DNA from 2 places in the Pseudoalteromonas sp. MMG006 genome. Region 1 is predicted to be linked to the other one. Evidence: predicted binding sites of a transcription regulator. Region 1 holds the regulator's gene; the other holds the start of a gene.

The links. Region 1 encodes NrdR, which represses ribonucleotide reductase genes. Its sites were predicted from a motif close to AAACACNANATNTNGTGTTT; they were not measured.
Region 2: a site for NrdR is predicted at 2,191-2,210, ahead of nrdA (class 1a ribonucleoside-diphosphate reductase subunit alpha). Genes of this name have one in related genera too.

What each region holds. Positions count from the first base shown of each region.
Region 1 covers NZ_JAGJEJ010000026.1:19,672-32,163, forward strand. Annotated here, with positions in the region: gene ribBA (bifunctional 3,4-dihydroxy-2-butanone-4-phosphate synthase/GTP cyclohydrolase II) at 1-43, opposite strand, end outside; gene J8L73_RS17640 (riboflavin synthase) at 73-726, opposite strand; gene ribD (bifunctional diaminohydroxyphosphoribosylaminopyrimidine deaminase/5-amino-6-(5-phosphoribosylamino)uracil reductase RibD) at 753-1,880, opposite strand; gene nrdR (transcriptional regulator NrdR) at 1,883-2,332, opposite strand; gene glyA (serine hydroxymethyltransferase) at 2,745-4,001, opposite strand; gene thrC (threonine synthase) at 4,271-5,554, opposite strand; gene thrB (homoserine kinase) at 5,566-6,501, opposite strand; gene thrA (bifunctional aspartate kinase/homoserine dehydrogenase I) at 6,511-8,928, opposite strand; gene J8L73_RS17675 (response regulator) at 9,158-9,526, opposite strand; gene J8L73_RS17680 (ATP-binding protein) at 10,061-11,827, shown strand; gene rdgC (recombination-associated protein RdgC) at 11,935-12,492, shown strand, end outside.
Region 2 covers NZ_JAGJEJ010000005.1:58,265-70,756, reverse strand. Annotated here, with positions in the region: gene nrdA (class 1a ribonucleoside-diphosphate reductase subunit alpha) at 1-2,071, opposite strand, end outside; gene J8L73_RS07190 (HAD-IA family hydrolase) at 3,136-3,816, opposite strand; gene ubiG (bifunctional 2-polyprenyl-6-hydroxyphenol methylase/3-demethylubiquinol 3-O-methyltransferase UbiG) at 3,816-4,526, opposite strand; gene gyrA (DNA topoisomerase (ATP-hydrolyzing) subunit A) at 4,705-7,404, shown strand; gene serC (3-phosphoserine/phosphohydroxythreonine transaminase) at 7,519-8,601, shown strand; gene aroA (3-phosphoshikimate 1-carboxyvinyltransferase) at 8,601-9,878, shown strand; gene cmk ((d)CMP kinase) at 9,986-10,696, shown strand; gene rpsA (30S ribosomal protein S1) at 10,792-12,459, shown strand.

The DNA.
Region 1 (12,492 bases):
CTTTAATATCGTCGATGATTTCTTGTGCGCTGTGTAAATTCATAAATTTGCTCATGTATGTTGTCAGTATCGTTATTTAATAAAACCAGCTTTGGCTAGTAAGCTCATTGAAATATCTGAGCCTGTAGGTTGCTCCGCGCCTTTAATTAGGCGCTCTAAATAACGTGCAATTTGGTCGACTTCTAAATTAACCTGTGTACCTACTTTAAAATCAGCAATGGTCGTTTGCTCGCTAGTATGCGGTACTATTGTTAGTTTAAATCTATTACCTTCGACAGCATTTACTGTCAGGCTTATGCCATCAATACATACAGACCCTTTATAAGGAATGTATTTCATTAAAGCTTTATCGGTGCTCAACCAGTATTCTGTTGCGCGGGCATTAGGCGTAATAGCAGTAATTGTTGCTATGCCATCTACGTGTCCTGACACTAAATGACCACCTAAGCGAGATACTGGCTGCATCGCTTTTTCAAGATTTACAGTTTGCCCTAAAGCATAATTAGCAAAGCCTGTAAGACTAATTGTTTCGTTAGATAAGTCAGCGCTAAAACCATCTATGTGTTTATCAACAACAGTTAAACATACACCATTGGTTGCAATGCTATCGCCAAGCTTTACATCTTTCATATCAAGATCTGCACTTTGGATGCGAATAGCTAAATCGCCTTGTTTTTTTTGTAGTAAAGCAATTTTGCCTGTGGCTTCAATTATTCCAGTAAACATAGCGCTACTCTTTTTATTAAGTGGATTTAATGAGTTTTTTTTACTGCGGTTATACGTAAATCGTCGCCAATACGTACACACTCATTAAATATTAAATCAACCGTATTTTGCATACTCGTCAACTCAGGAAAATTCACTAAACTTTTTGCATCATTGCCCATTAATTTTGGTGCTAAATAAAATACAAATTCATCAACTAAATTAAGTTCAGACATTTTACCAGCAAGTGTAGCACCTGCTTCTAGCCATACATTATTAAGCTGTAATTGAGCTAACTGCTGTAAAACCTCAGTTAAATTAACCTTTGCGTTAATCTCACTTACTTCTATATGCCTTACAAAATGCGGCCACTGCTTTGATTTATCAACCTTGGTTGTAAAAATTATTACGTCATTTTCAATACTAAATAAGGCAAGTTCAGGTGTTAACCTATTTTGCGAGTCAATTATAACACGCACAGGTTGACGAAGCGGTAAATCTGTAGGTAAAGATTGTGGTAATTCGTTTTGACGTACATTGAGTTTTGCATCATCAACCATTACCGTATCGGCACCAGTTAAAATCGCGCAACTTTGTGCACGCTGTAATTGTACGTCTTGGCGAGCGGCTGGTCCTGTGATCCACTTACTTTGACCATTTTTTAGCGCGGTTTTGCCATCAACACTTGCGGCCATTTTACATGTTACATACGGTAAGCCTTGCTCCATCCGCTTAAAAAAGCCTAAATTAAGTGCACGAGCTTGTTGCTCTAGCAAACCATAAGCTACTTTAACACCGGCATCGCTGAGTATTTTAAGCCCTTTGCCAGCAACTTGCGGGTTGGTATCAACCATTGCAGCTATAACTTTTACTACACCTGCAGCTTTTAACCCTTCAGCGCACGGGGGAGTGCGTCCGTAATGGCTGCACGGTTCAAGCGTGACATAAGCAGTGGCACCTTTTGCCTTCTCACCAGCCACGGCAAGCGCATTAACCTCAGCGTGTCCCTGCCCTGCAAGCTGATGAAAACCTTCACCAATTATTTGGTTGTTTTTAACTAAAACGCACCCTACATTTGGATTTGGTGTTGTTGTAAACCGACCTTTTTTAGCAAGCTCTATGGCGCGTGCCATGTACATTTCGTCTTGCTCGGTGAACGTTATTTGGCTTTGCATTATTACTCCCCTAAACGAGCAATTTCTTCACCAAACTCGCGTATATCTTCAAACGAGCGATACACAGAAGCAAATCTGACATACGCTACTTTATCAAGCTTTTTAAGCGCTTCCATAATGCACTCCCCCACCAAGTGGCTTGAGATTTCGCGCTCACCAGTAGCACGCAATTGAGATTTAATAATATTAACCACTTCATCTACTTGCTCTGTACTTACGGGGCGCTTCTCAAGGGCACGATTGAGGCCATTTAGTAGCTTATCTTCATTAAATGGTTCTCGGCTGCCATCTTGCTTAATAACTCGAGGCATAACGAGCTCTGCCCCTTCAAATGTAGTAAAGCGCTCGTGGCAATCGTTGCACTCACGACGACGGCGAACTTGGTGGCCTCCACCGACTAGGCGAGAATCAATAACTTTAGTATCTTTTGCGGTACAAAATGGGCAATGCATAACTCGGTACTTCCGTTTTAAAACAAAAAAAGCCGCTATATAGCGGCCTTTTATCTTAGCAAAAAAATAGGGCCTGTTGGCCTTTCAGGATTAAATTTGTTCTATCTAGGGGTGATTTGATCGCGGCGCGAGGTTTGTAACCTAGTGGGCTAAGTAAAAACCGAGCAAAGCTTCCGCGTCCTGCTCACGCCCCTTACCTACATCCATGTAGGCAACAAAGAGTAAATCGCCCCTAGGACGAACCCGAGGGCAGTGCATGTTTGGCATTTATGCTGCGTTATCGCCTATTTGTGTGGAGTAACCACACTACATAGACTCTGCCTTGCCTAAAAACCAAACATACTACTGCAAATTAAACCTCGAAAGGTAAACAGGCCCCTTGTTGTGCTCTAAATTACTGCTGCTTATGCAATTAAGCGTATACAGGTAATTTTGCACAAATTGCTTTTACTTTTTCTTTAACTTGCGCTTGTACAGACTCATCGTTAATGTTGTCTAATACATCACAAATCCAGCCAGCAAGTTCTTTAGACTCAGCTTCTTTAAAGCCACGACGAGTAATTGCAGGTGAGCCAATACGCAAACCAGAGGTAACAAATGGTGAGCGAGGATCGTTTGGTACAGAGTTTTTGTTAACAGTAATGTTCGCATTACCAAGCGCTGCATCGGCATCTTTACCAGTGATATCTTTATCGATTAAATCAAGCAAGAATAAGTGGTTTTCTGTTTTGTCAGATACGATTTTGTAACCGCGTTCTTGCATTACAGCAACCATAGCTTGTGCATTTTTAACTACTTGAGCTTGGTATGTTTTAAACTCTGGTTGTAATGCTTCTTTAAATGCCACTGCTTTTGCAGCAATAATGTGACATAAAGGACCACCTTGGCCACCTGGGAATACAGCGCTATTAAGCTTTTTGTAAATTGCTTCGTCGCCACATGCAGAAATAATTAAACCGCCACGCGGGCCTGCAAGTGTTTTATGTGTTGTCGTCGTTACAACGTGTGCATGAGGTACTGGGCTTGGGTAAACACCCGCCGCAATTAAGCCTGCCACGTGAGCCATATCAACAAATAAGTAAGCGCCCACTTTATCTGCAATTTCACGGAATTTAGCCCAATCTACAATACCTGAGTACGCAGAAAAACCACCAATAATCATTTTTGGTTTGTGCTCAAGAGCCAGCGCTTCAACTTGTGCGTAGTCAATTTCACCTGTTGCTTCATCTAGTCCGTATTGGATTGCATTGTAAAGCTTACCAGAGAAGCTTACATGAGAGCCGTGCGTTAGGTGACCACCATGAGCTAAGCTCATACCAAGTACTGTATCGCCAGCTTCTAATAATGCTAAGAAAACAGCTGCATTTGCTTGAGAACCAGCATGTGGCTGCACGTTTGCATAATCAGAACCAAATAATTCATTAGCACGGTCAATTGCTAGTTGTTCAACAACATCAACGTGCTCACAACCGCCATAGTAACGTTTGCCTGGGTAACCTTCAGCGTATTTGTTTGTAAGCTGTGAACCCTGTGCTTCTAGTACTCGTGGGCTACAGTAGTTTTCTGAAGCGATTAATTCAATGTGCTCTTCTTGGCGAGCAGTTTCTTTGTTTATCGCGTCAAATAACTCTGGATCAAAATCCGAAATATTCATGCTACGTTCTAACATTGGGGTCTCCTAGGGCAACGTGTATGGTGTTTTTTAGAGGCTTTATTGTACGCTTTAAACGACTCTTTGCCTACGCTCTTAAGTTGAGGATATTTAAACAAGGATTGAAACTATTTCACAGGGTTTTTAAGATGATATTTTTTTATAAATACATTAATAAATTAAATGACTTTTATTTTTCACATTTAATTAGTTAATGATAGCAACGCTATTAACCATATTTAAAAACAAAAAAAGCGGCCTCAGCCGCTTTAATATAGGTCATCAAGTTAACCTAACTTAGCCAGTATTTCTGTACGTAACGTGTCGTAATCTGCATTAATATCGCTTGCTAAGCAAGGTTTAGCAAGTGCATCACTAAGCGGCTTTGGCATATCAAGTTCGATATTTAAAATCTCTTCTACGCTTTCTTTAAATTTAGCAGGATGAGCAGTTGCTAAAAATATCCCCGCAGCACCAGGCGCTCTATTTTCAACAAGACCTTGATAAGCAATCGCTGTATGCGGCTCTGCAATGTAGCCTGTTTGTTGAATATTTTTCATCACTGTTTGCGTATCTTGCTCATTTACGCTGCTTGAATAAAAGTTATCGTAGCTAAACCAGTTATTATCTAACATTGTTTGCACGCGCGGCCAGTTGTTAGGCTTACTTACATCCATCGCATTTGAAAGCGATTCAAGCGTTGCATTTGGCGCCCAATTTTTATCAAGCATAAAACGTGGAACCGTGTCGTTCTGATTGGTGGTGGCGCTTAATTTACCTACTGGCAAACCAATTACTGCACCAATCATAGCGGCACATACATTCCCAAAGTTACCACTAGGTACTGAAATATGCGCTGTTGCACGTTTTTCTTTAGGTAATTGAGCAATGGCTTCAAAGTAATAACACACTTGCGCCACTAGGCGGCTAATGTTGATTGAGTTAGCTGAATTAAGGCCAAGTGTTGATTTAACTTCATCATCTAAAAATGATTTTTTAACGAGTTCTTGGCAGTCATCAAAGCTACCTTCTACTGCGTAACAGTGAATATTGTTACCAAGCGTTGTAAAAAGCTTTTGCTGAGCAAGTGAAATTTTACCTTTAGGGTATAAAATTACCACATCTATATTTGGCTTATTATAGAAAGCATGCGCTACAGCAGCGCCTGTATCCCCTGATGTTGCAGTCAAAATGGTAACTTTTTCACCTTGATTAAACTGCGCTAAACACTCAGCCATGAAGCGTCCGCCAAAGTCTTTAAACGCAAGCGTAGGACCATGAAACAACTCTAAGCAGTATGTATTTTCTTCAACTTCTACCAGCTTAACTGGAAAGTTAAATGCATTTTTAACCATTTGAGCAACTGTATCACTTGGTAGCTCGTCACCAATCAGGTGCGATAAAATTTTGCCACTACGAGTAACAAAGTCCATATCAAGTAAGGCGTCTATATCAGCTATAGGAGCAAGAGATTCAGGAAAAAACACACCTTGATTACGTCCTAAACCTGTTTTTACCGCTTCAACAAACGACACTTTTTGAGAACCATCTTTTAAATTATGTAATTGCATAACTGCCTATCCTATAAAACGTTTAATTGACGCGTGCCGTCGTTATCTAATTTACAAATGTGGCAGAATCCCTGCTCATTTATATAATTTTGCGCTAGCCACTGCGCGCATTTTTCAGCTGCTTCGAATGTTTTACACACTGTAAATAACGTAGGGCCTGCACCTGAAATACTCACAATTTCTGCACCTAGCGCTGGCAAACTTGCTTTAGCTTCGCTGAACCCTGTTATTAGTGGCGCACGATATGGCTCAGCTATATCGTCTTGCATAATGCTAAGTGCATCATCAAAACGATTCGTTAATAACAAACTACTAAAAGCAGATAAACGCTGTGCAAACTCAACGCCTGCATGCATGCTTAGCTCTTTTGGTAATACCGAGCGCGCTTTTGCGGTATTAAGCGAAAAGCCAGGAAACGCTGCAACGTAGTACCAGTTTTCATCAACGGGTAACGCAATTGATTTATCAGGGATTAAATCGCCTGTAAGCTGCAGCCCACCTAAATAACATGGCGTAATGTTATCGTAATGACGGCCGCCACTTACTATTGCTTCAAAATCAGCCATTAGCTCAATGAGCTCAACTTGGCTTAAATTAGTGTGTGCAAATTTATCTAATGCGGCAAACGTTGCTACTACCGAACACGCGCTAGAGCCTAGCCCTGAGCCGATGGGTAGGTTCTTTTTAAGCTCTAATTTTACGCTTGGCATATCTGGCGCTACATGTGCTCTAAAATGTACTAAACACTGATACGCTAAGTTTTCGTTAGGATCACTTGGTAACTTATGCGCATATTCGCCAGAGCAAACAAACTCGTCACTTGGTGCAGCACTTACAACCGCTACATCACCTAATAAGCTGCCATCAATTGGCGCAAGGGCTGCGCCTAACGCATCAAAGCCTACAGCAAAGTTACCTATCGATGCCGGAGCATATACTTCAATCATAATAAACTCCTAGCGAGATAACGTTTTTAAGATATCTGCAAATACACCTGCGGCTGTTACCTCAGAGCCTGCGCCGTATCCACGAATCACAAACGGACGTGGTTGGTAATACTGGCTTAAAATTGCTAAGGCGTTTTCACCATCACGAATTACATTTAATGCGTGTGATGAATCAACCGCTTCGATACCCACTTTACAGTGGCCTTCCTTAATTGTGCCTACATAACGAAGCACTTTTCCTTCTGCGGCAGCACTTTGAATACGGTCATTAAACGGCGCATCTAAAGTTGGTAGTTTTGCCATAAATTCGTCAACACTGTCACCCTGTGCGAACCCTTGTGGCAATACCGATTCAACTTCTATGTCACTAAGCTCTAGTTTCATGCCTGCTTCGCGAGCTATGATCAATAATTTACGAGCTACATCGGTACCAGATAAATCATCACGAGGATCTGGTTCTGTAAACCCACTTTCTTTAGCTTTAATTGTTGCCTCAGAAAGTGATAAACCATCTTGCAGTGCACCAAACATGTATGAAAGCGAGCCAGATAAAATACCACTAAACTCAAGCAGCTCATCACCTGCACCAAATAACGATTGTAAGTTATCGATTACTGGTAGACCTGCACCCACGTTAGTCTCGTATAAAAATTTGCGGTTATTTTTTTGTGTTGCTGCAACTAAATCTTGGTAGTACGTGTACGAGCTAGTTGTTGCTTTTTTATTAGCCGCAACTACATGGAAGCCCGCATTTAAAAAGTCGACGTATTGTGCAGCAAGTGCATCAGACGACGTACAATCAACTAAAACAGGATTAACTAAATGGTTTTGTTTAACAAATTGCTCTACTAAATTTAAATCAAACGCTTGTTCAGATGCTGCTAGCTTTTGCTGCCAATCAGCAAACGCTATGCCTTCACTATCTAAATGTAATTGACGAGAATTAGCTACACCATAAAGGTTTAACTTAATATTACGCTTTTCAAGCCAGGCTTGTTGGCGCTCTAACTGAGAAATAAGCTCTTGCCCTACTAAGCCGCAACCTAATAAAAACACATCAATTGAAGGTACATGCGTGAAAAAGTTCTCATGACATATTTTCACTGCATCGTTGCATAGCTCACCATCAATAACCGCTGAAATAGCACTCTCGGTAGAATCTTGTGCAATGGCAACAATGTTTACCTGCGCTTGTGAAAGCGAGGCAAAAAACTTAGCAGCTAAGCCACGGTGTGCACGCATGTTATCGCCCACAAGCGTAACTATAGCTAAGTTACGCTGTACCTGTACTGGCTCAATAAGCCCTGCTTGTAACTCAAGTTCAAATGCTGTTTGTAGCGCATCAAGTGCCAACGCTAAATCAGTTTCGTGAACACAAAAGCTAATGCTAAATTCACATGAAGATTGCGTAATTAAAACAATTGATACGTTGTCGTGAGCCAGTGCGTTAAACACTTTAGATGCCATACCCACTTTACCTTTCATACCAGGGCCTGACACGGTAAGCATTGCTAAATCTTGTAAACTTGAAAGCGCTTTTACTGGCTCGTCAGATTTATAGTCGTTACCAATTAGTGAGCCTTGAGCGTCTGGGTTATGCGTATTTTTGATTTCACAAGGTACACCCGCTTTAGCGCAAGGCAAAATAGTTTTAGGGTGAAGTACTTTAGCGCCAAAATAAGAAAGCTCCATCGCTTCTTTATAAGATAAAAAATCTACTTTAGTCGCTTTTTTAATATAGCGAGGATCAGCGCTGTAAACACCATCAACGTCTGTCCAAATTTGGCATATTTCAGCCTCTAAACAGGCAGCTGCAATTGCTGCAGAATAATCAGAACCATTTCGGCCAAGCGTAGTCAGTTCGCCTTTATCATTACTTGCAGTAAAACCAGGCATAATATAAATGGTGGCTGGGTTTTCTTTAAGTACAGCTTGAAAACGCGCCTTGCTTGTTACTAAATCTGCTTCGGCATCAATGTAGCCACCTGTTGAGGCTATACAGCTTGTTGCTTCTAAATATTTAGCATCGTGCGAGCTTAATAAACTTTGCATAAGCGACACGCTCACACGTTCACCAAAACTAATGACAAATGCACGAACCTGATCTGGGCAACACTTAATAAGTGCTACACCGTCTAACTTATTTTTTAACTCATCTAAGTTAGGCCAATTAGAAACTACCGCACCTGTTTTCTCTACATCGGTTTTTAAACCCTCGCATCGACTAACAAGCGCCTGCCACTGCTGTGAAAAATCTAAACCTTGCTCTGCTGCTGCAGCTAGCGCTACAAGAGAATCGGTCATGCCGCCAGGTGCAGATAGTACCAATAACATTTCATCTTTTAATTGTGCTTTAGCTAACTGAGCTACCTGATTTAAGCATGCAAAGTCGGCAAGCGAAGAGCCGCCAAATTTTAAAACGCGCATTGTTTATGTTCCTCATCCCATAAAACTAAAAAAGGCCTGTGTTCTAAGTGAACACAGGCCTTTAAATTTGTTGCACCGACCTATGCCACTATCCAGTAAGAATGGTGGTTGTAATAATAATGGTCAGTACACGTTTAATTGTTTTCATAAGCTTAAGACTGCCTTAACAGAGGCTATGCTGTCAACCCTAATTAAAAAGATAAAACAGCCTTTTTTAATATAAAATATCTTAATGAATGCCAAATTTATGCAATATTTCTTTTAATTTAGATTTATTAATGGGTTTTTCAATAAAGTCGATCGCACCTAGCTGTGCAACTCTCACTTTCATTTTCTGTTGAATATCTGCTGAAATAACCAATACAAAGCACTCTATTTTTTTTGCTTTTATCGCTTCGAGTACCTGTACTCCGTCCACTTCAGGCATTGTTAAATCTAAACAAATCAAGTCAAAATGATGCTCCTGCAAAAGAGCCAAAGCCTGTACACCATTTACAGCTTGTTGAATATCAGCGCTTAGGCACTCATCCAAGCAGCGAACAACTTGCCTACGGGCAACTGTCGAATCATCACAAACCAGTATTGAAAATTTCATCATATTTAGTACTACACAGCCTATTTAAAGTGATTAAAACCTGCCTTCTTTTGCAACAATTACAGCCTATCACTGTTCCTAATGACTCAACACATTAATAATTTAATATAGTGGTAATTATCGAATAAACCTGTTTTCATCAATTAACCGTGCTTAAGAAGTTTTAGTGTTCAAATCAAAATAAATTACTAAAAATGCTTAGTTTAATTAACTTGATACTTCACAGGGTCTTTGTATCTTTTACGTTTAAGTTTGAAATAATAAGCTTGATGCCAAAACAAGGCGTGAAAGCTTTACTAGGCTTACTTATTATTACATTGGCTTAAGTAATGGTATAAGCTATAAAGCGACCTAGGAGTTATTACCCTTCTGATAATCTACAAACCATGCACAATGATTATTGTGTCTTAAAAATCAGCATGCCTAAAGTTACCTTACTAAATTTTAACTTTTTTATTTATTTTTAGACATTTATTGACTAACTTTTAAATTACTCTCAAAACGTTATAAAAATAACAAAGGATGAACACGTCACTCATGTTACAAAAAAGCCTTTCTAAGAAGTTGCTGACTAATGTTTTATCAGTCTATTTTTTGCTTACCTTTGTGGTGACTTGTGGCCAAGTACTTGCTGAATACGTCAATACCAAAGACTATATTCGCGACGAACTCAGTACATTACAAAAAACCTTCAGCCGTAGCTTAACTCGAGCCATTTGGGAGCTAAATAATAAGCAAACAATTACAACGGCAGAAGGCTTACTTGCTATTCCAATGATCGAAGGAATTATCGTACGTGACGACAGTGGTGAAATTATTTCACAGCTTGGCCGCTCTCTCGATATACATAAACTATACAACCAACAATTAGTTCAAGAAGAGGTTATTTTAGAAGATACCAAATCAGGGTTATTTGGTTATACCTTCCCACTTATTTTTGAATTTTCAGGACGTGCTACACAAGTTGGCGACGTTACATTGTTCTCCAGTCGAGAAGTTGTTTTTAGCCGTATTATGGTATCAATCTATTTTTTGATTGGTAATGCGATGATCAAAACTACATTTTTGATCATTTTATTTTTAATGGCGTTTAGAAAATTATTAACAGACCCTTTAGCTGAACTCACTGAGCAATTAGAAAACATAGAGCTTGATGAATTAGAAGGTCAACACATAGAAATAGAGACAGAAGAGCATAACGAACTTAAAGTTATGGAGCACTCATTTAACAACCTCATAGATAAAGTGGTGCAGTACAGAAAAGAGCTTGAACATACTCAAAAAGAGCTCATTATTAGCAATGAAAAGCTCGATCAGCACAATATACAATTAGAGCAAGACGTAGCACGTAAAACATCGAACTTAAGCCAAGCAATGATGGATTTACAACAGCAAAAATATGAGCTCGAAAAGCAAAAAATAGTACTCACCGAAGAAATAGATCTGCGCCGAAGCACTGAGCAAGAGTTAATCGATAAACAAAACGAATCACAACGTTATATTGATGAATTGAGCCTAGCTCAAGAGCGCTTAGTAGGCACTGAAAAAATGGCTGCCTTAGGTGGCTTAGTTGCTGGTATTACACATGATATAAATACACCTATTGGTATTGGCGTTACCGCTATATCATTTTTACAAGAGCGATTAAACAAGCTTGAGAATGCGTATACCGAAAAGAAACTCTCACCAAAAGCGCTAGAAGAGTTTATTAATGAGGCTAAACAAAGTACGAGTTTACTCACTACAAACCTTGATAGAGCGTCTGAGCTAATTGCCAGCTTTAAACAAATTGCGGTTGATCAAGCCAGTGAAGCAATGAGAACAATTAACTTTAAAGACTATGTCAATGAAGTAATTCGCTCTTTGCACCCTAAACTTAAAAAAACGTCCCATACCATTAATTTACAATGCCCTGATGACTTAGTACTCAACTTACCTGCAGGTGCTATAAGCCAAATTTTTACTAATCTCATCATGAATTCACTTATTCATGGCTTTGAAGGTAAACAAAATGGCACTATGGATATAAAAATATCAAGTGATGAAACTAACTTAACCATCGATTACAAAGATGATGGTAATGGCGTTACAAGTGAGCAATTAACTAAATTATTTGACCCATTTTTTACGACTAAGCGCGACCAAGGCGGCAGTGGTTTGGGCACCCATATAATGTTTAATTTAGTAAAACAAACGTTAAGTGGCTCTATTGATGCCACTAGCGAACCTGGTAAAGGACTTCGCTATTACATTCAATTTCCTAAAAACATGGCAAAGCCAATGCCTATTTTTAATCAAGAGTAACTTTTTGGATTAAATTTAGACATATTTATCAGTAACAAATCAGCCATTTCGAGATGCTGTTTTTATTGCTATGATTGTACAAATTTTTCAAATGGATCAACTCCCCTATGTGGTTTAGTAACCTTATTTGTTACCGCTTTAAGCAAGACGTTTCGTATACCCAAGAAGATTTTGATAAAGCATTAGAACAAGACTTATTTCGACCATGTACAGGCCAAGAGCTTGCTACATTTGGTTGGACAAAAGCGTTTGGAAAGCACGGTGAAACATTATCGCATTTTTCTCAAAAAAGTATTTTAGTGTGTGCAAAAAGAGAAGAAAAAGTATTACCTGCGTCAGTTATAAACGAACTAGTTGCTGAAAAAATTGATCAAATAGAAGCAGAAGAAAACCGTCCTGTTAAAAAGAAAGAAAAAGATGAATTAAAAGAAAACATCCTTCATACACTGCTTCCGCAAGCATTCAAAAAATCGAGTCTACAATTTGCATTTATTGACCAGGAAAATGGCTGGGTTGTAGTAAATAGTGGCAGCTTTAACAAAGCTGAAGAATTGCTCGCTCTACTTCGTAAATCATTAGGAACTTTACCGGTAGTCCCTGCATTTGCCAATTACGATCTTGATGTGTTTTTAACAGACTGGCTAACTAACTTTAGTACTCCAGAA
Region 2 (12,492 bases), on a different contig from region 1:
GGTCAATAAATTTTTGCATTATGCCTACAAGTTGTAAGTAACCATCGTTTGATGGAATATCCCACAGTAGCTCATAGTTATCTTTCAAACGTTCGTACTCAGGCACAACTTGTTTTAAAATACCGTCTTTACTCGCTTTAACACTAATGTGACCACGTGGTGGCTCAATACCGTTAGTTGCGTTAGAAATTTGCGACGATGTTTCTGATGGCATTAACGCACTTAGTGTTGAGTTACGCATACCGTGCTCTTGAATGCTCGCACGAAGTGAATCCCAATCAAGGTGAAGAGGTTCATCACAAATTTTGTCTAGGTCACGTTTATACGTATCTGTTGGCATAATACCTTGAGAGTACGTTGTTTCGTTAAACTTAGGACACGCACCACGCTCTTTAGCAAGTTCATTCGACGCTTTCATTAAGTAGTATTGAATCGCTTCAAATGTTTTGTGAGTCAGTGCGTTTGCGCTGCCATCTGAGTAACGCTTACCGTTTTTAGCTAAGTAGTATGCGTAGTTGATTACGCCTATTCCCAGCGTACGACGACCCATAGTGGCATTACGTGCAGCCGGTACTGGGTAGTCTTGGAAATCAAGTAGGTTATCAAGTGCGCGAACTGCAAGCTCAGCGAGTTCTTCAAGCTCATCAAGTGACTCAATAGCACCTAAGTTGAATGCTGATAACGTACAAAGTGCAATTTCGCCTTCTTCGTCGTTCACGTTATTTAATGGCTTAGTTGGCAATGCAATTTCTAAACATAAGTTAGATTGGCGAATTGGCGCCACTTTAGAAATAAACGGGCTGTGTGTATTACAGTGATCCACATTTTGTAAGTAAATACGACCTGTGCTTGCACGCTCTTGAGCAAACATTGAGAAAAGCTCAATCGCTTTAATACGCTTTTTACGAATAGACTCGTCTTGTTCGTATTTAATGTATAACGCGTCAAACTCGTCTTGGTCTTCAAAGAATGCGTCGTAAAGGCCTGGCACGTCTGATGGGCTAAATAACGTAATGTAGTCGTCTTTAATTAAACGAGAATACATTAATTTATTAAATTGTACGCCGTAATCTAAGTGACGAACACGGTTGTCATCTACACCACGGTTATTTTTAAGTACGAGTAGGTTTTCTACTTCTAAGTGCCAAAGCGGGTAGAATAGGGTAGCTGCGCCACCGCGTACACCACCTTGCGAACAGCTTTTAACTGCTGTTTGAAAGTGCTTGTAAAATGGAATACAACCGGTGTGGTATGCTTCGCCGTTACGAATATGGCTACCTAAAGCACGAATACGACCAGCGTTAATACCGATACCCGCACGTTGAGAAACGTATTTTACAATAGCTGACGACGTGGCATTGATTGAATCAAGGCTGTCGCCACATTCAATAAGTACACACGAGCTAAATTGACGAGTAGGCGTACGTACACCCGACATAATAGGCGTAGGCAAAGATATTTTGAACATTGATACTGCATCGTAAAAACGTTTGATGTAATCAGTACGTGTTTCACGTGGGTAGTCAGAGAACAAGCTCGCGGCTACTAAAATATATAAAAACTGTGCACTTTCGTAAATTTCACCCGATACACGGTTTTGAACTAAATATTTACCTTCAAGCTGCTTTACTGCTGCGTAGCTAAAGTTAAGATCGCGAGAATGATCTAGGTATGCATCTAGCTCGTCAAGCTCCTGCTCTGTGTAATCTACAAGCAAATGAGCGTCGTAGCGTTTGTCTTCAACCATTTTTGTTACATGGTCAAATAAACGTGGTGGCTCAAATTGGCCATAGGCTTTTTTACGTAAATGGAATACAGCTAAACGTGCGGCTAAATACTGGTAATCAGGCGATTCTTTAGAAATCTGATCTGCAGCAGCTTTAATAATGGTTTCGTGAATGTCTTTAGTACGAATACCGTCATAAAACTGAATGTGTGATTTTAATTCAACTTGCGAAACCGATACGTTATTTAAACCTTCGGCGGCCCATTCAATAACGCGATGGATCTTATCCAGATCAAGAGGCTCTTTACGCCCGTCACGCTTGCTTACAGATAACTGTTGGTTCATTTGCCTGTATTCCTTGGGGATTATGTATTTTGACCAATGCTTTATACCTCGCGATAGCAAGGTACATACTCGTTTATTATAAGTTTCACCGTATTGGCGAATTTAATTGAATAACATTTGGCCACAATATCTGGTGTTGTTCAATTTAGAGATCACAAGATAGTGTGGTCTGAGTTGTTTTGCAAGGGACATAATTGCCCCTGTTTGTGGATAACTTTGGGATAACGTAATTGTGTTAGTAGACACTCACCTTCGAACAATCATTTAAGTTGAAATATGTAAAAATCAACTAATGATCTGCTAAATTTACGCATTTTGAAAATAAATTTCGACTGGTTTTTTTATCATCAAGCTTTGTGTAAAAACTAACACAATCACAATATATAGTGTTTATTAATTAACATAGCACTATATATGGTTTCAGTGCACTATCTAAGTGAATTGTTTAGTGTTCATGGTAGAACGCTTTTATAAATAAAAAGCATAATTAGAGGTAAGATATAGAAATGGGCTAAAAGATAGCCCATTTAAATTTATACAAAGAGCATGCTGCTCAGTGTAATAATTTTAAAAATACCTATTATTACACTTTCTGATATTTCTATAGATAAACTGAACTTCAACTTTAGTTATCCTAAATCTGAGTTAACCACTTGCTGAGAATATAAGAATAAGTTACGCTCAAATTCCACACTTAGGCGCTTTCCTAAAATTTTAGCAAGTGTCTTTGCTAACATCATATTCAAACCTTGGGTATGATGTTAGCCCCTCCACCTAGTTGAAATATCAATTCCATCAAAGTGTTAATAAAACTTTAATGTGGTCTGAGTTGATTTGCAAGGGACATAATTTCCCCTATTTGTGGATAACTTTGGGATAACGCATTTATGTTAGTAGACGCTCACACTTAAACGAGCATTTAACTAAAGGCGTTTAAAAAGTAAACTAATGATCTGCTAAATTTACGCATTTTGAAAATAAATTTTGACTGGTTTTTTTATCATCAAGCTTTGTGTGAAAACTAACACAATCACAATATATAGTGTTTATTAATTAACATAGCACTATATATGGTTAAATCCGTCAATCGGGCTTTGCCAGTTAAAGTTGGCATTCCAGCTAACAGCTTCGTCAATGCTAGGTACATAGCCCCAAAGTGCAGTGGCGGTATGCATACCTGCAGCTTTGCCTGCTTGAATGTCACGCTGTGCATCGCCAATGTACAAGCAGCGTTTAGGGTCTACCCCCATCAGCTTTGCACTATGTATAAGTGGTAAAGGCGAGGGTTTAGCCTCAGCTAAAGTATCGCCACTGATCACAACACTTGCATCTTTTAAAGCGGGAATAGCAGCCACTAAAGGATCAGTTAAAAAGCCGGGTTTGTTAGTCATGATCCCCCATTTGATCTTTTTATGCGAAAGCGCAATAAGTAGTGGTTCTACACCAGGAAAACAAACGGTTTGATTTGCTATGTTTGCAGCATACTCATCAACAAGCTGCTTTATAAGTGTGCTTTGTGCTTGCTCAGGCCATAACGTTTTAAAACCAGCTTCTAGTAACGCACCAGCACCGTTAGAGGCAGCAGGGCGATATACATCGCTGGTTACTTCATCTACGCCTTGCGAGCGAAGTACAGCATTTAAAGCTGCGCCTAAATCATCTGCGGTATCAAGAAGGGTTCCGTCTAAGTCAAATAAAAACGCATCGTAATTTACAAGTGAAGTATGGATTTGAGAGCCAGCCATTAAGCTAACTTCTCAAAATGAAGGATGTAATTAACGCTTACATCTGTATTTAGTGTGTATTGCTTTGAAAACGGATTATACGTTAATCCAGCACTTGCACGTACTTTTAATCCAGCTTGCTCTGCCCATGCGATTAATTGCGCAGGCTTAATAAACTTTTTATGATCGTGCGTACCTTCAGGAACCATTTTAAGCAGCTTTTCTGCGCCAACAATGGCATACAAGTACGATTTTGGGGTTTTATTAAGAGTAGAGAAAAAAACGTCCGCACCTGGTTTTGCAAGCTTTGCTACTGCATGAATGATAGAAGCAGGGTCGGGAACATGCTCTAACATTTCCATACACGTTATTACATCGAAACGCTCAGGATACTGTGAAGCAAATTCTTCTGCAGGTACTTTTATATAATCTACATTTACACCTGTTTCTAAGCTGTGCAACTTAGCAACGGTTAAGGGCTCTTGCCCCATATCGATGCCCGTTACGTGTGCACCCATACGTGCCATACTTTCACTGAGTATGCCGCCACCGCAACCTACATCAAGGCTTTCTTTGTCAAATAGGCCCTGTGTTTTGTTAGCTATAAAGTCTAATCGTAATGGGTTAATTTCGTGAAGAGGTTTAAACTCTCCGTCTTGGTCCCACCAACGCTCTGCGATGGCTTCAAATTTTGCTATTTCTGCGTTATCTACATTTTGATGTTCGGTCATAAAATACTTCCTCGTCAATCTGAGGCCATTATATAGGGCTAAATTGATAAATCGCAAAGTTTTGCGCCTGTAAATCTAAATTAATTGTGATAGCATGGTCACTTAGAAATAATAACAAACACTCTTAGCGCCTAATACCGGGTTGCAAAGAGCTGATACTGAAGGAATGTGATATCAAATGACTGATCTCGCCAATGAAATTCTGCCAGTCAATATTGAAGACGAGTTAAAAAATTCCTACTTAGATTATGCGATGAGTGTAATTGTAGGACGTGCACTACCAGACGTACGTGATGGTTTAAAACCAGTTCACCGCCGCGTTTTGTTTGCAATGAACGAGCTTAGTAATGATTGGAACAAGCCTTACAAAAAATCGGCCCGTGTGGTCGGTGATGTAATCGGTAAATACCACCCACACGGCGACAGTGCAGTTTATGACACAATAGTTCGTATGGCACAGCCATTCTCTTTGCGTTATATGCTTGTAGATGGCCAAGGTAACTTTGGTTCGGTTGATGGTGATTCAGCAGCGGCAATGCGTTATACAGAAGTTCGTATGGCTAAAATGTCGCATGAGTTATTGGCCGATCTTGAAAAAGAAACGGTTGATTTCGTACCTAACTACGATGGCACAGAGCAAATTCCTGACGTTTTACCAACGAAAATCCCTAATTTATTAGTGAATGGTTCATCAGGTATTGCGGTAGGCATGGCAACAAACATCCCTCCACATAACTTAACTGAAGTGGTTAATGGTTGTTTAGCACTTATTCAAAATCCTGATTTAACTATTCATGAGTTAATGGACTATATCCCAGGCCCAGATTTCCCAACGGCTGCAATTATCAACGGTAAAAAAGGCATTGAACAAGCCTATTTAACAGGCCGTGGTAAAGTGTACATGCGTGCACGTGCCGACATCGAAACCGATGAAAAAACGGGTCGCGAAACAATCATCGTTCACGAAATTCCTTATCAGGTGAATAAAGCACGCTTAATTGAAAAAATAGCTGAGCTTGTCAAAGATAAGAAAATTGAAGGCATTAGCGCATTACGTGATGAATCTGATAAAGACGGTATGCGTATCGTTATAGAGATCAAACGTGGTGATGTAGGCGAAGTTATATTAAACAACTTATATTCGCAAACTCAGTTACAAACTGTGTTTGGTATGAATATGGTTGCGTTAATTAATAATCAACCTAAGTGTTTTAACTTAAAAGAAATGCTTGAAGAGTTTATTATTCACCGCCGTGAAGTAGTAACTCGCCGTACAGTATTTGATTTACGAAAAGCCCGCGACCGAGCTCACACGCTTGAAGGCTTAGCAATTGCACTTGCTAATATTGACCCAATAATCGAACTTATTCGTAAATCTCCAACACCTGCTGAAGCTAAAGTTGCTTTAACAGCGCGTCCGTGGGAATTAGGTAATGTACAAGCGATGCTTGAAAAAGCCGGCGAAGACAATGTAGCTCGTCCTGATTGGTTAGCTGCGGAGTTAGGTATTCGTGATGGTCAGTACTATATTTCTGAGCAACAAGCACAAGCGATTCTTGATTTACGCTTACACAAGTTAACAGGTCTTGAACATGAGAAGATCTTAACTGAATATCAAGCGCTTTTAGATTTAATCGCTGAACTATTATACATTTTGGCTACACCTGAGCGTTTAATGGAAGTTATTCGTGATGAGCTAGTTGAAATAAAAGAGCAATATGGTGATGAGCGTCGTACTGAAATTAACGCTGCTGCACACGATATTAGCTTAGAAGATTTAATTACTGAAGAAAACGTTGTTGTTACGCTTTCTCACGAAGGTTACGTTAAGTATCAGGCATTGTCTGATTACGAAGCGCAACGTCGTGGTGGTAAAGGTAAATCTGCAACGAAGATGAAAGATGAAGATTTCATTGAGCGTCTATTAGTGGCAAACACGCACGATACAATATTGTGTTTCTCAACTGCGGGCCGTCTATACTGGCTTAAAGTTTACCAGTTACCACTTGCAAGTCGTTCTGCGCGTGGCAAGCCAATTGTTAACTTATTGCCACTTGAAGATGATGAGCGTATCACTGCTATCTTACCTGTACGCGAGTACGAAGAAGATAAATACATCTTTATGGCTACAGCATTTGGTACAGTGAAGAAAACACCACTAACAGCATACAGTCGTCAACGTGCGAGTGGTATTATTGCTGTTAACCTAAATGAAGGCGATAGCCTAATTGGTGTTGATATTACCGATGGTAGCAACGAAATTATGTTGTTTACTGATGCAGGTAAAGTTGTACGCTTTAAAGAAGCTGAAGAATCAGCGGTAGTTGATGAAGACGGTAACCCGGTTCTAGATGAAGAGGGTAACCCAGAAATTCGTTTCAAAGGTGTACGTCCTATGGGTCGTACTGCTACAGGTGTTCGTGGTATTAAAATGGCCGATGATCAACGTGTAGTATCTTTAATTGTGCCAAAAACGGATGGTGCAATTTTAACGGTAACTGAAAACGGTTACGGTAAACGTACTCAACTTGAAGATTACCCATCTAAGAGCCGTGCAACACAAGGTGTTGTATCTATTAAGGTGAGTGAGCGTAACGGTGCTGTTGTAGGTGCTGTACAAGTTGACGACAACGATGAAATAATGATTATTTCTAATCGTGGTACCTTAGTACGTACTCGCGTTAATGAAGTTTCTACGGTTGGCCGTAACACCCAAGGTGTTATTTTGATCAGAACTATTGACGAAGAGCAAGTAGTTGGTTTACAACGTATCGAAGAGATTGAAGTTACAGAAAGTGACTTAATTGATATTGAAGACGTTGAAACAGTTGATACAGTTATAGACGAAGCCGTGGATGACAATCCTCCTTCTGAATAATTGAAATTGAAAAAGCGGCTAAGGCCGCTTTTTTTAATGTTGTTGAAAAAAATTAATAGAGCATCAATTTTTATTCATGCTCAGTAGTTAAATTACTGGAATGAGGCAAAGGTAATGAGTAAATACAATTTTTGTGCGGGGCCAGCTATGCTTCCGCAAGCGGTTATGCAAAAAGCACAAAAAGAATTCTTAGATTGGCAAGATTTAGGTGTGTCTGTGATGGAAATAAGCCATCGCAGTAAAGACTTTTTAGCACTCACAGCTAAATGCGAAGCCAGCCTTCGTCGATTAATGAACATTAGCGATGAGTTTGAAGTGCTATTTATGCACGGTGGTGGTCGCGGTCAATTTAGTGCCGTCCCTTTAAACTTGCACCAAGAAGGTAAAGCTGCGGTTTACTGCGAAAATGGTGTGTGGTCTAAAAGTGCAACGGATGAAGCTAATAAGTTTACTAAAGCAACCTCTATTGATGTACGTAATGATGCTAATGGCGAGTTTTCAATCAAACAGGTAGCTGACTGGGTTCTACCTGCTGATGCATCGTACATTCACTACTGTCCTAATGAAACGGTAGATGGACTAGAAATTTTTGAAGTACCAACACACCCAACGGCGCCAATTGTCGCAGATATGTCATCGACTATTTTATCACGCGAGATCGACGTTAATAAATTTGATTTAATCTATGCTGGTGCACAAAAAAATATTGGTCCATCGGGTATTTCAATCGTTATTGTTCGTAAAACATTACTCGATCGTGAAGGTTTAGCAAAGCCAGGGATTTTAGATTACGCCCTTGAAGCAAAACAGGGCAGCATGTTTAACACACCACCTACTTTTGCATGGTATTTAGCTGCTGAAGTATTTGAATGGCTTGAAAGTAATGGCGGCGTTAAAGCAATGGAAGCGCAAAATATTGCAAAAGCGCAGTTACTTTATGACTTTATTGATGAATCGTCTTTTTATACCAATAAAGTAGCTAAGCATTGTCGTTCACGAATGAATGTTCCATTTTGGCTTAACGATGAAAGCTTAAATGAAAAATTTGTGTCGCAATCTAAAGATGCAGGTTTGTTAGCACTTGAGGGCCACAGAATTGTGGGCGGTATGCGTGCAAGTATTTATAACGCAATGCCGCTTGAAGGTGTTCAGGCGCTTGTGGATTTTATGGCTAGCTTTGCAAAGGAGAATAGCTAATGAAGCAACTTCGCTTAGAGCCTATTGCTCGTGTAAATGGAACAGTCACTTTACCTGGGTCAAAAAGCTTATCAAACCGTATTTTATTATTAGCAGCACTTGCTAATGGCACAACCGTTGTAGAGAACTTACTCGATAGTGATGATATTCGTCATATGTTGGGTGCTTTAAAGCTTTTAGGTGTAGATGTAACACTTAACGAAGAGCGCACCGTAGCGACTGTAACTGGTGTGGGTGGTGTTTTCAAAACACCTAGCGAGCCTTTATTTTTAGGTAATGCGGGGACTGCATATCGCCCTTTAACAGCAGTGCTTGCTGCTGTTAGTGGCGAATATGAGTTAATAGGTGAGCCACGCATGGAAGAGCGCCCAATAGGGCACTTAGTTGATGCACTGCAAGCACTAGGCGGTGACATTTCTTACACTAAACATAAAGATTACCCACCACTTAAAATAGTCGGTGGGCAGATAAATGGCGGTGAAGTTGAAATTGATGGCAGTATTTCAAGTCAATTTTTAACTGCATTATTAATGGCTGCTCCTTTATTTAGTGGTGATACACAGATAACAATAAAAGGTACTTTAGTCTCTAAGCCTTATATTGATATTACTTTAGGTGTTATGGCCCGCTTTGGAATTAATGTTCAGCACAGTGATTATACAACTTTTAAAGTAAAAGGTGGTCAGCAGTACCAATCACCTGAACGTATAATGGTTGAAGGTGATGCATCGTCGGCGTCTTATTTTGTTGCAGCAGCAGCCATTGCTGGTGGCGAGATTGAAATTAAAGGTGTTGGCGCTAAATCGGTGCAAGGTGATATTGGTTTTGCAAAAGTAATGGAGCAAGTAGGTGCTAAAATAGATTGGTATGATGAGCATCTAGTGGTTCGCAAAGGTGACTTAAAAGGCGTGGATATTGACGCTAATGCTATCCCTGATGCTGCAATGACACTTGCAACCGTTGCACTTTTTGCCAAAGGCCCAACCGCTATTCGCAATATATATAATTGGCGCGTAAAAGAAACAGATCGTTTATATGCAATGGCTACCGAGCTTCGTAAAGTCGGTGCGTATGTAGTAGAAGGCGAAGATTTTATAGAAATCACACCACCAGAAACATTTAATGATGTAGCTATTGATACTTATGACGATCACCGTATTGCTATGTGTTTTTCAATGGTTGCCGTAGGTGGCAAGCCCATAACTATTAATGATCCTAAGTGTACTTATAAAACATTTCCTACTTTTTTCAATGTTTTAGCGTCGGTGAGTGAATAGCACGTTCATAACTATTTATAAAAAGTTACACACTTATAGCAGATATATTTTAATAACTGACGTATAATGTCGCGGATTATTTAGGTGTGCATTGCAGGAGGTTTTAAATGCAGGCGTTATTAATGCCCGTGATCACCGTTGATGGCCCAAGTGGTTCAGGTAAAGGAACTGTTTGTCGCTTGTTAGCCGACAAGTTAGGGTGGGATGTGTTAGATAGCGGTGCGATTTATCGTGTTTTATCTTTAGCTGCACTTCATCACCAAATCGCATTAGACAATGAAGAAGGGTTAGTCCCGCTTGCTGCAAACTTAGATGTGCAGTTTTTGGTAGATAGCCAAACTAATGCAGGAAAAGTTATTTTAGAAGGCGAAGACGTAACAACCACTATTCGTAATGAAGAAGTGGGAGCCGCAGCATCAAAAGTGGCTGCTTTACCTCGCGTTCGTGAAGCTCTATTACGTCGTCAGCGTGCGTTTCGCACTGAAAATGGCTTAATCGCCGATGGCAGAGATATGGGCACTGTGGTATTTCAAGATGCGCCATTAAAAATATATTTAACGGCTAGTGCAGAAGAACGCGCTCGTAGACGCTTTGTTGAGTTGAATGAGCGTGGCCATGATGTTACACTAAGTGGTCTATTACAGGATATTCAAGCTCGTGATGAGCGCGATATGAATCGTGCCGTTGCTCCGCTTGTACCTGCAGGAGATGCTATCGAGATAGACACTAGCGAGCTTAATGCTCAGCAAGTGTTTGATAAAGTTATAACTTTAGTTGATATTGCAATATCTGAAGGAAAGCTTCCTAAACGAAGCTAAACACATTTTATGCGCCAGCAGGATGCCAGTGCTATTTTAACAACCCCATGCAGCATGGTTGCTTATTGGTATTAATATATGAGACGTATATTCGTATGTCAGAAAATTTTGCGCAGTTATTTGAAGAAAGCTTAAAGGGTTTTGAAGCAGAGCAAGGCTCTATTGTTAAAGGTACAGTAATCTCTATCGAGAATAACATTGTACTTGTAGATGCTGGTCTTAAATCAGAAAGTGCTATCCCTGCAGAGCAGTTCAAAAATGCTGCTGGTGAACTAGAAGTTGCTGTAGGCGACGAAGTAGATGTTGCACTAGATGCAATTGAAGACGGTTTCGGTGAAACTATCCTTTCTCGTGAGAAAGCGAAGCGTCACGAAGCGTGGATCCGTCTTGAGAAAGCATGTGAAGAGCAAGAAACTGTTACTGGTGTTATCAACGGTAAAGTTAAAGGCGGTTTCACAGTTGAAGTTGATTCAATCCGTGCTTTCCTACCTGGTTCACTTGTTGATGTTCGTCCAGTACGTGACACAACTCACCTTGAAGGCAAAGAGCTTGAATTTAAAGTAATCAAGCTTGACCAAAAACGTAACAACGTTGTTGTTTCACGTCGTGCAGTTATCGAATCTGAAAACTCACAAGAACGTGAAGAGCTTCTTGCTAACCTTGTTGAAGGCCAAGAAGTTAAAGGTATCGTTAAGAACCTTACTGACTACGGTGCGTTCGTTGACCTTGGTGGTGTTGATGGTCTACTACACATTACAGATATGGCTTGGAAGCGTGTTAAGCACCCTTCAGAGATCGTTAATGTTGGTGACGAAATCGCAGTTAAAGTTCTTAAATTCGACAAAGATAAAACTCGTGTATCTCTAGGCCTTAAACAGCTTGGCGAAGATCCATGGGCAGCTATCGCTGGTCGTTACCCAGAAGGTTCTAAACTTTCTGGTCGTGTAACTAACCTTACTGATTACGGTTGCTTCGTAGAAATCGAAGAAGGCGTTGAAGGTCTAGTACACGTTTCTGAAATGGATTGGACTAACAAGAACATCCATCCTTCTAAAGTTGTAAGCCTTGGCGACAACGTTGAAGTTATGGTTCTTGAAATCGACGAAGAACGTCGTCGTATTTCTCTTGGTCTTAAGCAATGTATTGCTAATCCTTGGCAGGAATTTGCTCGTCTTCAAAACAAAGGCGACCAAGTTACTGGTAAGATCAAATCAATCACTGACTTCGGTATCTTTATCGGTCTTGACGGTGGTATTGATGGTCTTGTACACCTTTCAGACATTTCTTGGAATACACCTGGCGAAGAAGCTGTACGTGAATTCAAGAAAGGCGACGAAATCACTGCTATCGTATTGCAAGTTGACCCAGAGCGTGAACGTATCTCTCTAGGTGTTAAGCAAATCGAAGCTGACCCGTTCAATAACTACCTTGATGCAAACAAGAAAGGTGCTATTGTTAAAGGTAAAGTGACTGAAGTTGATGCGAAAGGCGCAACTGTTGAACTTATCGAAGGCGTTGAAGGTTACATCCGTGTAGCTGATATCGCTCAAGAGCGCGTTGAAGATGCAACTACTGTTGTTTCTGTTGGCGACGAGATTGAAGTTAAATACGTTGGTGTTGATCGTAAGAACCGCACTTTAAGCTTATCAGTTAAAGCTCTTTTCGAAGCAGAAGAGAAAGAAGTACTTGAGAAGCTTAAGAAAGAAGAGCCAGTGTTTGAAAACGCAATGGCAGCTGCTTTCGCAAATGCACAAAAAGACTAATATATAATTAGTTTTTAGTTGGAAGGGCATTTT